One region of the Yersinia hibernica genome, then DNA from elsewhere that is predicted to be linked to it. Evidence: predicted binding sites of a transcription regulator. Region 1 holds the regulator's gene; each other region holds the start of a gene.

Region 1 (3,194 bases):
CTTGCGTTTTTTCTGACTGATTCATCGCCGCAGTGATGTGTTCTTGCAAATCGAGTGCCATTTGAAAGAGTGTCAGTAGCCGTTTTCGTTCTTTTTTTGTGGTATTAGGGAGCAAGTTAAATTGTTGATAAAGTTGATTAATTTTATCCATAATACCTTGCTGTCTATCTAACAGCTGCGGTATCGTCTTTTCTGCTTCTTGCTGCTGGCCAAATAAACGATATGCCGCGTCGCAATAATCAGCCAACAGATGATAAAGCTGGCTCAATGGCTCACGGATGGGCTGGTCCCTGCATAAGCGAAACCACAGCCAGGTAAATACGCCGTACCAGAGAGTCCCCACGGCACACATCAAGGGGGCTTGCCAGATAGGTGCGCGGCCCACCATGCTGAGGCTGAAAATAGCGGCGATAAGGGCGGCGGGAAGCAGTCGACCATTGAGCTGACTGATAGCTCCACTCACACCCAATATTAATGCCAAGCCAAGCATCACTGCGGGTAATGGAACTTCCCACAGCAGCAGTTGCTGAGTGAGGTAGCTACTGAATGTAAAGAGAGCCCCGCCGACAATCAGTCGTCGGAAGAAATGTTGATGGGGGGTATCTAGCGCCGCAATGTTACAACACGCTGGTATCAGGGAGAACATCAACCCCAGCCGTAACTCGCCCATGGCGAATCCCAACGCCGCAGGTATGCAGAGGACTAATGTTTGGCGAAGTGCATAGTTAACTTCAGGATGATAAATAAGCCGTTGCCAATTCATATAGGCCCCAGAAGTTTATTGATCACACAAATAAAAAACCGGTGCCGAGGTAACGACACCGGTTTATGGGGGAATTAACGCGTGCCGTAAACGACAATCGTTTTACCGTGCGCGGAGATCAGATTTTGATCTTCCAGCATTTTTAGTATCCGCCCCACAGTTTCGCGGGAGCAGCCAACTATTTGACCAATTTCCTGGCGGGTAATCTTTATCTGCATCCCATCTGGGTGGGTCATGGCATCAGGTTGTTTTGCCAGGTTAAGCAGCGTTTGTGCAATGCGCCCAGTGACATCCAAGAAGGCGAGGTTACCCACTTTCTCCGATGTAATCTGCAAGCGGTTCGCCATCTGTGAAGACAGGCGCATCAAGATGTCTGGGTTAACCTGAATCAACTGACGGAATTTTTTGTAAGAAATTTCAGCCACTTCACAGGCGGTTTTTGCTCTAACCCAGGCACTACGTTCTTGGCCTTCTTCAAATAATCCAAGCTCGCCGATGAAATCCCCCTGATTGAGATAGGAGAGAATCATCTCTTTACCTTCTTCATCTTTGATAAGCACCGCAACGGAGCCTTTCACGATGTAGTAAAGCGTTTCGGCCTTTTCACCTTGGTGAATTAGCGTACTCTTCGATGGATATTTGTGGATATGGCAATGAGACAGGAACCATTCGAGAGTCGGGTCTGTTTGTGGCTTGCCGAGAACCATTCGCTGTTATCCTCTGTTGTTATCGCAGCCAGACTTAACAGGGTTCAGAGTTCCCTGCGCGGCGTGCTTATAAAATACACTTTCTCTTAGCATATTAATTTGCTCAACTGCCGAAAGGTATAGCCAAGATACGTACCGGATAGAAACCCTTCACTGAGTATTGAGAAGCTACCCTATTTAATTCTAGAAACAACACTTTCGATTCTGTTTGTAGCACAGGATGAGGCCAGTGTCTTGTGTTGTATCGCTTCAGCATGATGAACATCGGGTTACATTGCCAGTTTGTAAATGAAAGGGTAGTCTGAATCAGAAAATTTAACCGGGAGCAAGAGTTATGCAGGCACGTGTAAAGTGGGTTGAGGGGCTGACATTTTTGGGGGAATCCGCTTCAGGGCATCAAGTTTTGATGGACGGAAATGCGGGAGACAAAGCACCGAGCCCGATGGAAATGCTGTTAATGTCGGCGGGCGGCTGTAGCGCAATTGACGTTGTCTCTATTTTGCAAAAAGGCCGTAATGATGTGCGCGATTGCGAAGTGACGTTAACCTCGCAGCGCCGGGAAGAGGCACCGCGCCTGTTTACACAAATTAACCTGCATTTTATTGTGAGCGGCAAGGGCTTAACCGATAAAATTGTTGAGCGCGCGGTGGAGCTGTCAGCTGAAAAGTATTGCTCGGTGTCTCTGATGCTGGGCAAAGCGGCGACCATTACCCACAGTTTTGAGATCCGCGAAATCGCCTAAATAAACTCGACGGACTTGAAGCAGCGGAGATGTTGGCCGCTACTTCAAGTACGCAGGCGATTAAATAATCTTTTTGCCTTCCAGTAATTGCTGCACCAATGGCGCCATAATCAACTCCATTGCCAGCCCCATCTTCCCGCCTGGGACCACCAAAGTATTGATATTGGAAATAAACGATCCCTGTAACATCGCCAGTAAGTAGGGAAAATCGATTTGATTCAGACCTCTAAAGTGAATGACAACAAAACTTTCATCCAGTGACGGAATGGCTTTGGCGGCAAATGGGTTGGAGGTATCGACGGTCGGTACTCGCTGGAAGTTAATGTGAGTCCGCGAAAATTGTGGCGTGATGTAGTTAATATAGTCATCCATGGAGCGCACCACGGAATCCATCACCGCCTCACGAGAATGGCCGCGCTCGCCAGTATCCCGGACTAATTTTTGAATCCACTCCAGGTTAACGATGGGGACTACGCCGACCAGTAAATCTACATGTTTTGCGACATCATGATGCTCGGTGACAACCCCGCCGTGCAGCCCTTCATAGAACAGCACATCAGTCGGCTCTGGTAGCGACTCCCACGGAGTGAATGTGCCGGGAATCTGGTTGTAGGGCACGGCTTCATCATAGGTATGCAAATACTTACGTGAGCGCCCGGTACCCAATGCGCCATATTGCGAAACACTCTCTTCTAACTGCCCAAAGTCATTGGCTTCTGGGCCAAAATAGCTGATATGTCGGCCTTGATCCCGTGCTTTACGAATCGCTGAATCCATTTCCGGGCGGGTGTAGCGGTGGAAACTGTCACCCTCAATTTGAGCCGCGCGAATATTCAATTGCTGAAAAATTTTGCGAAACGCCAGACTGGTGGTCGTGGTTCCTGCGCCACTGGAGCCGGTGACGGCGATAACCGGATGTTTAATTGACATATTAGCTGTAACTCCATGGGGTTAGTTAACTCAGCGGACAGGTTTAAACGGG
Region 2 (3,194 bases), 1.1 Mb from region 1:
AGAGATTGGTGGAAAAAAAACTATTACTATCGCGAAGGGCGCTATTGGAAATATGACAAGCATTATGATAAGCATGGTAAAAAACACCATCGCGGCAAAGGCCACGGTCATCATCATGACAACTAAATGAAATACTCCGGTGGGTTTGTATCCACAACCCGCCCGAGTGATAAATTAAAGCAGACTGATGAGCAGATAAGCATTTAATCCAATCACCACCAGTACAATCAGCTGCCCCAAAACCTGAATCAGTTTTGAGTTAGTCATATCGCCCATTAATTCTTTATTGCCAGTAAAGGCCAGCAATGGCACCAGCGCCAAAGCAATACCAAAACTCAGCAAGACTTGGCTCATGACCAATATCCGCGTCGCATCCATTCCCATCAAAATTACAATAAATGAGGGCAACATGGTGACGGAACGCCGCAGCCAAATAGGGATGTAAAACCGGACAAAACCCTGCATAACCACTTGACCGGCTAAGGTGCCGACCACCGTGGATGACAACCCGGCGGCCACTAAGCTCAGGCCAAAAATGGTCGCCGCGGCATTACCCAACAGTGGCTGTAAGGTTAAATAAGCTTGCTCAATCTCAGCAATACTGCCGTAGCCGTTGAAATGGAATGCTGCCGCAGCAGTCGCCATCATCGCCAGATTGACGAAACCTGCAATCGTCATGGCAATGGCGACATCCAATTTGGTCGAGGCATAACGATCCGCTTTAGAATTTTCCCCGGCAGTTTGTGTCAATGATGAATGCAAATATATGACGTGCGGCATAATAGTGGCACCCAATACCCCGGCGGCCAAAAATACCGCATCCCGATTAGGTAAGTCGGGGATAAGCATCCCTCTGCCTAATGCCGCTATTTCAGGGCGCGAGAAAACCAGCTCCACAATATAAGCGGCGGCAACAAACAGCAGCAAGCCACCGATAACCAACTCAAGGGGTTTTTGCCCGCGCTTTTGCAACATGAGAATAAGGAAAGTCGCGATACCGGTTAGCACCGCCCCCTCGAGTAGCGTCACTCCCAATAGCAATTTGAACCCAATGGCGGCCCCAATAAACTCGGCCAAGTCAGTTGCCATTGCAATTATTTCGGCTTGCACCCAATAAGCCCATACCGCAGGGCGCGGAAAGCGGTCACGGATATGTTCAGCCAGGTTTTTACCGGTAGCAATACCGAGCTTGGCGGAAAGAAGTTGGATAAGCATGGCCATGATATTGGCCCAAACCACCACCCACAATAGGGTGTAACCGAATGAAGCACCGGCCTGAATATTGGTGGCAAAGTTGCCGGGATCAATGTAGCCAATAGCGGCGATAAAAGCCGGCCCCATCAGGGAGAGTTTAATCCTCCTTGATGTACGGCGGGGCGTATCGACAGCACGACTATCCAACATTCAATATTACCCTTGGAGAATTTACGGCTACTTATTATCATCAATAATATATAAATGATAATAATTATCAAGCGCATTTAGAAAAGCGAAATTTATCACTCTGATAGCTAATACCGCATAATCTGCCAAGGCGTCACCGTCAGTTGCCAGTTTTCGCAAAATTGGATGAAAACTGCATCGCAATTTCCGAGACCGAACACTACAATTATTCAAACTAGCATATTTACACTATCGCTGTAGCATATTATTAACATGCTATTTTTTGTGATCAACCCCACTAATTTGTTTGCATTTATGAAAGTGAATTTCTATATTTGCAACATACATCTCGTTTTTAATGTAGCCGTTACATAAAATGACCACCGAAATCTAGACTGCCTCTAATTTGGAGCACATACATGTCCCATATTTTACAGTTTGCGTTGGCCTTAGTTGTGGTGGCCATATTAGCATTAGCGATCTGTAAGGATCGTAAAAGCATCCGCATTCGGTTTGTTATTCAATTGTTAGTTATTGAGGTGCTGTTAGCGTACTTCTTCCTTCATTCGGAAGTTGGATTAGGTTTTGTGAAAGGATTCGCCGGCTTATTCGACAAATTATTGGGATTCGCCGCTACCGGCACCGATTTTGTCTTCGGCAATATGGGGGATAAAGGTCTCGCGTTCTTCTTCTTAAGAGTGCTGTGCCCTATCGTCTTTATTTCTGCGCTGATTGGTATTCTGCAATACATTAAAGTGCTGCCCGTCGTTATTCGCATCATTGGTACTTTGTTGTCCAAAATCAATGGCATGGGTAAGTTAGAATCATTCAACGCAGTCAGTTCACTGATTCTGGGCCAGTCTGAAAACTTTATCGCCTATAAAGATATTCTGGGCAGAATGTCTGAAAAACGCATGTACACCATGGCGGCAACAGCAATGTCGACAGTCTCCATGTCGATTGTGGGTGCTTACATGTCAATGCTGGACGCAAAATTTGTGGTCGCAGCACTGGTGCTTAACATGTTCAGTACCTTTATCGTGTTGTCGTTAATCAACCCGTATAAAGCAGAAGATGAAGAAGAGTTGCAACTAAGCAATCTGCATGAAGGCCAAAGCTTCTTTGAAATGCTGGGTGAATACATCCTAGCTGGTTTCAAAGTCGCCATTATCGTTGCGGCCATGTTGATTGGTTTCATTGCATTGATTGCAGCAATGAATGCACTGTTCAGCCTGCTGTTCGGCATCAGCTTCCAGGGTATTTTGGGTTATGTCTTCTTCCCATTTGCCTGGGTGATGGGTATTCCTGCTCACGAAGCCTTGCAAGTGGGCGGCATTATGGCAACCAAACTGGTTTCTAACGAATTTGTGGCAATGATGGACTTGCAGAAAGTGGCATCTGAATTGTCACCACGCAGTGTGGGGATTCTGTCTGTATTCCTGGTTTCATTCGCTAACTTCTCTTCTATCGGTATCGTAGCCGGTGCGATTAAAGGCCTGAATGAACACCAAGGTAATGTGGTTTCTCGTTTTGGTCTGAAACTGCTGTACGGCTCTACACTGGTCAGTGTGCTGTCCGCCTCTATTGCGGGCCTGGTACTCTAAGTATCAGAAAAAAAATCCCTAAAGAGGCGCTACGGCGCCTTTTTTTATGCCTGTGATTCACAGTCAAACCATTCACTCCAATGATACCTTATGGGGAGCTAGCAGGCCGGGAGTATAAGTAAGTCAGATTGTGCGCCATGCACACTTTTATCGCGTTGATTTGTATTGGATATTGCTATTTAGATTAATGCTGATGCGTTTCACTCG
Region 3 (3,194 bases), 2.3 Mb from region 1:
CGGCTGGAATGCCAGTAAATGAGCACCTTGCAAGCTGACCGCGGCACGAACTTTCGGGTGGGAAACGACCACAATCGGCAGTTCATCTAACTGGCGCTGGCTGATGTAAGGCGAAATTTGTTCAACAACAGGTAGGGTGAATACTTTCTCGTTCATTCGTTTGGCCTTATGGGAAAGGGGCTAGAGATCCATTGAACTTCAGTCTTTCGATAATATCACAGGCTTGATATCTTGCAGCAAGTCGGCGATAAAGTAGTAGTGAATCATTGATATTGCGCAATTTTTTTATCGTGATGAGATAGGCGGGCGGGGGAGTTTATCCGTAACAGATAATAAAAAAGCCACCCGAGGGTGGCCTTTGGCAGACATCGACATCAATCCATTATTTGGAGATGTGAGAGATCAGATCCAGAACTTTGTTTGAGTAGCCAGTTTCGTTATCGTACCAAGAAACCAGTTTTACAAAGTTGTCATTCAGCGCGATACCTGCTTTAGCATCGAATACTGAAGTCAGTTTTTCGCCGTTGAAATCGGTAGAAACAACGTCGTCTTCGGTGTAACCCAGAACGCCTTTCAGCTCGCCTTCTGAAGCAGCTTTGATAGCGGCACAGATTTCTTTATAAGAAGCTGGTTTTTCCAGACGTGCAGTCAGGTCAACAACAGAAACGTTAGGGGTAGGAACGCGGAACGCCATACCGGTCAGTTTGCCGTTCAGTTCTGGGATAACTTTACCCACGGCTTTAGCCGCACCGGTAGAAGAAGGGATGATGTTCTGGGATGCGCCGCGGCCGCCGCGCCAGTCTTTGTGAGACGGGCCATCAACAGTTTTCTGAGTTGCGGTGGTTGCATGCACAGTGGTCATCAGCGCTTCAACGATACCGAACTTGTCGTTGATAACTTTAGCCAGTGGAGCCAAGCAGTTAGTGGTGCAAGAAGCGTTAGAAACGATTTCTTGGCCAGCGTAAGCCTTGTGGTTAACGCCCATAACGAACATTGGGGTATCATCTTTAGAAGGACCAGTCAGAACCACTTTCTTAGCACCTGCAGCGATGTGCTTACGTGCAGTTTCGTCAGTCAGGAACAGGCCAGTTGCTTCAGCAACAACATCGACGTTAACTTCATTCCACTTCAGGTTAGCCGGATCTCTCTCTGCGGTAACACGGATGGTTTTACCGTTAACAACCAGGTGGCCGTCTTTTACTTCTACAGTACCGTCGAAACGACCGTGGGTAGAGTCGTATTTCAGCATGTACGCCATGTAGTCAGCGTCCAACAGGTCGTTGATTGCAACGATCTCGATGTCAGAACGTTCCTGAGCAGCACGGAAAACAATGCGACCGATACGGCCAAAACCGTTGATACCTACTTTGATAGTCATATATTCCACCAGCTATTTGTTAGTGAATAAAAGGTTGGTTGTAAAATTACAAAAACCTTACCGAGCGTCAAGCGGAATCGTGTCAATTATTGCTACAAATCAAACCAAGGCCGGTAGATCGAACATTAATCACGCGTTTCCAGATACGATTAGCCTCATTTTTATATTGGGGCGAATTATTCAGTTTAAAGTGAGAATCAGTAAGATTTGCGATTTTTATCACATTTATACTGTTGCCGCTTTGATGGCATACAGTTTAGGACAATTTTAACTGCTTTGTTGTTAATTTTTTGTTATTATTAGACGTTGTTTTCGTTGACTTTATTCCCTGCCAGAGAACCGCACAAATGGCTAAAGAACCAAACCCTACAGAAAATATTGAGAAACTGTCCGATATTCAGCGGCATGTCACCCAACAGCGGGGGACAGAAGCCCCTTTTAGTGGCAAATTACTGCATAATAAACGCGAGGGTGTTTATCAATGCTTGTGCTGCCACCAGCCGCTATTTATCTCCGAATCAAAGTTTGATTCCGGTTGTGGTTGGCCGAGTTTCTACCAGCCGCTTGATGCCGAGTCTATCCGCTATATTGATGATTATTCTCACAATATGCACCGCATTGAAATTCGCTGCGGCAACTGTGATGCGCATCTAGGGCATGTGTTCCCGGATGGCCCGCAGCCCACCGGCGAGCGCTATTGCGTGAACTCGGCATCACTCAATTTTGTTGATGACCAGAATGGCGAACAAACTGCGGGCTAACCGCTGTTTATCACCGCCATTTTACTGATGAAAAATCGATTCAGCTTATTATTCGTTTACTGAGGATGCTCTGATGGAGCTTGAAGACCTGATTTCAGTGATGACGCCCGAAATTTACCAGCGTTTGATGCAAGCGGTGGAACTCGGTAAATGGCCAGATGGTGTGGCTCTGACAGCGGAACAGAAAGACAATAGCTTGCAAATGGTGATGTTGTGGCAGGCGCGACATAATGAGGATGCTCAGCATATGAGCATTGGTAGCGATGGTCAGATAGTCATGAAAACTAAGCAAGAGTTGAAGCAGCAATTCAGTCAGCCGACTTTGGTCAAGTTAAAGCCTGAGTAAGTGCAAATGCCAGTCACACCGACGGCACAAAAAACGGAGCCAGTGAGGCTCCGCTGATATTTATTTTTGCTGAGTTAGCGGGCGCTAAGTTGCTGTATTTCGGCTATAAATTGCGCCAGTGACTGTATGCTTGCCCCGGACTGACTCATGACTTTAAGGGCCTGCTGGCTATCTTGCGGCTGTAGGTTAACTCCCCGGCAGCCATCACTGATGACGGATGTTTTATAATCTAGAGCTAATGCATCCAATACGGTGTATTTCACACAGTAATCCGTTGCCAACCCCATAATGAACAAATGCTCGATTCCCTGCTGGCGTAACCAACCATCCAGTGAAGTTTTTGCCCGTCGGCCATTGTCGAAAAAGGCGCTATAGCTATCGATATCCGGGTCTTGGCCTTTGCGGAAAATTTGGCTTATTGCCGCCTGTGTTAACTCGGGATGAAATTGGGCACCGGTTTTATCTTGCACACAGTGCACCGGCCACCACACCTGGGTTAACCCCTCTAATTCGCCGACAGTCCACGGTTCAGCCTGTGAGTTTATGGCAAAACTGCGATGTTCAGCAGGATGCCAATCTTGGCTGGCGATGACCGGTATTTTGTGAGTCACACAGGCTTCAATGGCCTGATTAGCAATGGCAATCACCGCGTCACCTTCGGTCACCGCCAGCGCCCCCCCGGGGCAGAAATCATTTTGTAAATCAATTA
Region 4 (3,194 bases), 2.3 Mb from region 1:
AAACCCCTATACATCTCAGTGTAATCACTAATAACATCTAGATAAATTCCGCACAAGCCCTACAGAATGATGTGAGCATTTTAACAACAAATCGCGTATTTAATTTAAGCTGAAAGTGATCTGACCATTTATTAAAGTTGAACAAATAGGCCTTAAGCCAAATTATTTATTCAGAATCACTATTAATGCAACATTTGGGGGCAATAGATTAAAGTTCATGCATTATTTTCACCAAAATAATGCTTTGAGACTTAAATAGACAAGAAAAAGGCCACCGGTTATAAACGGGTGGCCTCTCTACAATGATGAATATCAAACTACGATGGCTCGTCTGGCTCTGTATTAAAGTAAGCCGGGGAAAATAGCCTTGATGCCAGTCACGATGAATTCAATACCCAATGCCATTAGCAATAAACCCATAATACGTGTAATAACGTTAATACCGGTTTGACCAAGTAATCGCACCAAGAGTGGGGCTGCGCGGAACAATAGCCAGCAACAGAACGCAAAAAGTGCCACGGCAACAGTTAACCCCAGTAAGTTCTGCCAACTGTGGTAACGAGAACTCCAAACAATGGTGGAACTGATGGCCCCCGGCCCCGCCATCAAGGGTAATGCCAGTGGCACGACACCAATACTTTCGCGTACCGCAGTTTCTGTTTTTTCCTGCTTATTCTGTTTGTCTTCACCTAATTTGCCACTGATCATCGACATGGCGATACTGACGACCAAGATCCCCCCCGCAATACGGAATGAATCAATAGAGATACCAAATATTTTCAGAATGGCATCGCCAAGGAACAGAGAAATCCATAAAATAATGGCCACCGACAGGTTAGCTGTTAGGTTGGTTTTATTCCGCCCCGCTGCCGCCTGATAACTGGTCATACTAATAAATACCGGCAAAATACCAACCGGGTTAACCAGTGCAAATAAGCCAACAAAAAACTTGATGTAACCTGAAAGGTCCAACAGTGATTGACTCACACATCACTCCGCGCAATTGCTGATAAATACATCACAGATATCGGTCATTATACCTAATGCCCCGAGACAACACAGCTTACGGCCAAAAATCAGAAAATTTGCCATGCAAATAATGATGTCACCGTGCGCCATCACTGCCTTTATAGTTCAAATCACGAACAACAGTGCTTTCCACTAAAAATCCCTCTTAAGGGGCCATAAGTAGACATGCGCGCTAATGTAATAGAATTAGTCCTAGGAATCCATGGAATAAACCCGCATTTATAGCGGGTAAATTTTCCCCGTTTAAAATAAGGATTATTGTTAATATTCTGTGCTGTTAATGATGATTTAACGTCATGAATTATCACTTTATTTGCGTTAATGATAATTACTCTCAAGTAATAATTGCTGAATGGTGTCAGCTTGACGATTTTGTGATTTGAATCACAAAAAATATACCTAAGAATAGTTAAGCTCAGAGCCATAGTAAGAGTTACTCGATAAGGAAATAGTGTTTGAGGGTTGAAAATAACACTGTCTCCCCCACTTTATTCCTAAGGATTCAAAAGCTCTTTCAGTAAATCAGCGGTAAGAAATGAGAAAGTATAATATAAAAACTATCTCTATTTGAGGGTACAGCATGCTAGAGCCTGTCTATACTAGTTGCTTCAACAGCTCATTTACTAAAAGAGTTTAACATTATCAGGAGAGCATTATGGCTGTAACGAATGTCGCTGAACTTAACGAGCTAGTAGCACGCGTCAAGAAAGCCCAGCGCGAGTATGCCAACTTCACTCAAGAGCAGGTTGATAAAATCTTCCGTGCCGCAGCTCTGGCTGCAGCAGATGCCCGTATTCCTCTGGCCAAATTGGCGGTAGAAGAATCAGGCATGGGTATTGTGGAAGATAAAGTGATTAAAAACCACTTTGCTTCTGAATACATTTACAATGCTTACAAAGATGAAAAAACTTGTGGCATTCTAGAAGAAGATAAAACCTTTGGTACTATCACTATCGCAGAACCTATCGGTTTGATTTGCGGTATTGTGCCAACCACCAACCCGACCTCGACCGCAATCTTCAAAGCATTGATTAGCCTGAAGACCCGCAACGGTATCGTGTTCTCTCCACATCCACGTGCTAAAGACGCAACTAATAAAGCCGCCGATATCGTGCTTCAAGCCGCTATCGCAGCAGGTGCGCCAGCCGATATTATTGGTTGGATTGATGCCCCGACAGTTGAGTTGTCGAATCAACTGATGCACCACCCTGATATTAACCTGATTCTGGCGACCGGTGGCCCAGGCATGGTTAAAGCGGCTTACAGTTCAGGTAAACCTGCTATCGGTGTGGGCGCGGGTAACACGCCAGTGGTTGTTGATGAAACTGCTGATATTAAACGTGTTGTTGCCTCTATCCTGATGTCAAAAACCTTCGATAACGGCGTTATTTGTGCGTCGGAACAATCTATCATTGTTGTTGACTCTGTTTATGATGCTGTCCGCGAGCGTTTCGCATCCCACGGCGGTTATCTGTTACAAGGTAAGGAACTGAAAGCGGTTCAGGATATCATCCTGAAAAATGGTGGCCTGAATGCGGCTATCGTGGGTCAGCCAGCCACTAAAATTGCTGAAATGGCCGGCATCAAAGTTCCTGCTAATACCAAAATTCTGATTGGCGAAGTTAAAGTTGTTGATGAGTCAGAGCCATTCGCTCACGAAAAACTGTCACCTACTCTGGCAATGTATCGTGCGAAAAGCTTCGAAGACGCCGTTGAAAAAGCAGAAAAACTGGTGGAAATGGGCGGTATTGGCCATACATCTTGCTTGTATACCGACCAAGATAATCAGCCAGCACGCATTAAGTATTTCGGCGATAAAATGAAAACCGCCCGAATCTTAATCAATACACCAGCCTCTCATGGTGGTATCGGCGACCTGTATAACTTCAAAGTAGCGCCATCTCTGACGCTGGGTTGCGGTTCTTGGGGGGGTAACTCCATCTCTGAAAACGTCGGTCCGAAACACTTGATCAACAAGAAAACTGTGGCTAAGCGAGCAGAAAACATGTTGTGGCATAAACTCCCGAAATCTATTTACTTCCGCCGCGGCTCTCTGCCTATCGCATTGGAAGAAGTGGCAACTGACGGTGCAAAACGTGCCTTCATCGTGACTGACCGCTACCTGTTCAACAACGGCTATGCAGATCAAATCACTAGCGTACTGA

What was found. Region 1 encodes CRP, which controls carbon source genes, mostly activating them, when cyclic AMP is high. Its sites were predicted from a motif close to ATGTGANNNNNNTCACAT; they were not measured.
Positions count from the first base shown of each region.
Region 2: D5F51_RS15415 (NupC/NupG family nucleoside CNT transporter) is a predicted target of CRP. The motif match lies at 1,667-1,684, and genes of this name have one in related genera.
Region 3: msrB (peptide-methionine (R)-S-oxide reductase MsrB) is a predicted target of CRP. The motif match lies at 1,586-1,603, and genes of this name have one in related genera.
Region 4: adhE (bifunctional acetaldehyde-CoA/alcohol dehydrogenase) is a predicted target of CRP. The motif match lies at 1,402-1,419, and genes of this name have one in related genera.

Region 1 covers NZ_CP032487.1:4,405,715-4,408,908, reverse strand. The annotation lists gene D5F51_RS20785 (YccS/YhfK family putative transporter) at 1-763, opposite strand, end outside; gene crp (cAMP-activated global transcriptional regulator CRP) at 838-1,470, opposite strand; gene D5F51_RS20775 (OsmC family protein) at 1,805-2,212, shown strand; gene D5F51_RS20770 (phosphoribulokinase) at 2,273-3,142, opposite strand.
Region 2 covers NZ_CP032487.1:3,267,277-3,270,470, forward strand. The annotation lists gene D5F51_RS15405 (DUF2502 domain-containing protein) at 1-126, shown strand, start outside; gene D5F51_RS15410 (Nramp family divalent metal transporter) at 175-1,404, opposite strand; gene D5F51_RS15415 (NupC/NupG family nucleoside CNT transporter) at 1,803-2,987, shown strand.
Region 3 covers NZ_CP032487.1:2,001,265-2,004,458, reverse strand. The annotation lists gene D5F51_RS09410 (D-hexose-6-phosphate mutarotase) at 1-156, opposite strand, end outside; gene gapA (glyceraldehyde-3-phosphate dehydrogenase) at 383-1,378, opposite strand; gene msrB (peptide-methionine (R)-S-oxide reductase MsrB) at 1,726-2,139, shown strand; gene D5F51_RS09395 (YeaC family protein) at 2,213-2,485, shown strand; gene pncA (bifunctional nicotinamidase/pyrazinamidase) at 2,560-3,194, opposite strand, start outside.
Region 4 covers NZ_CP032487.1:1,976,380-1,979,573, forward strand. The annotation lists gene D5F51_RS09270 (YchE family NAAT transporter) at 343-987, opposite strand; gene adhE (bifunctional acetaldehyde-CoA/alcohol dehydrogenase) at 1,685-3,194, shown strand, end outside.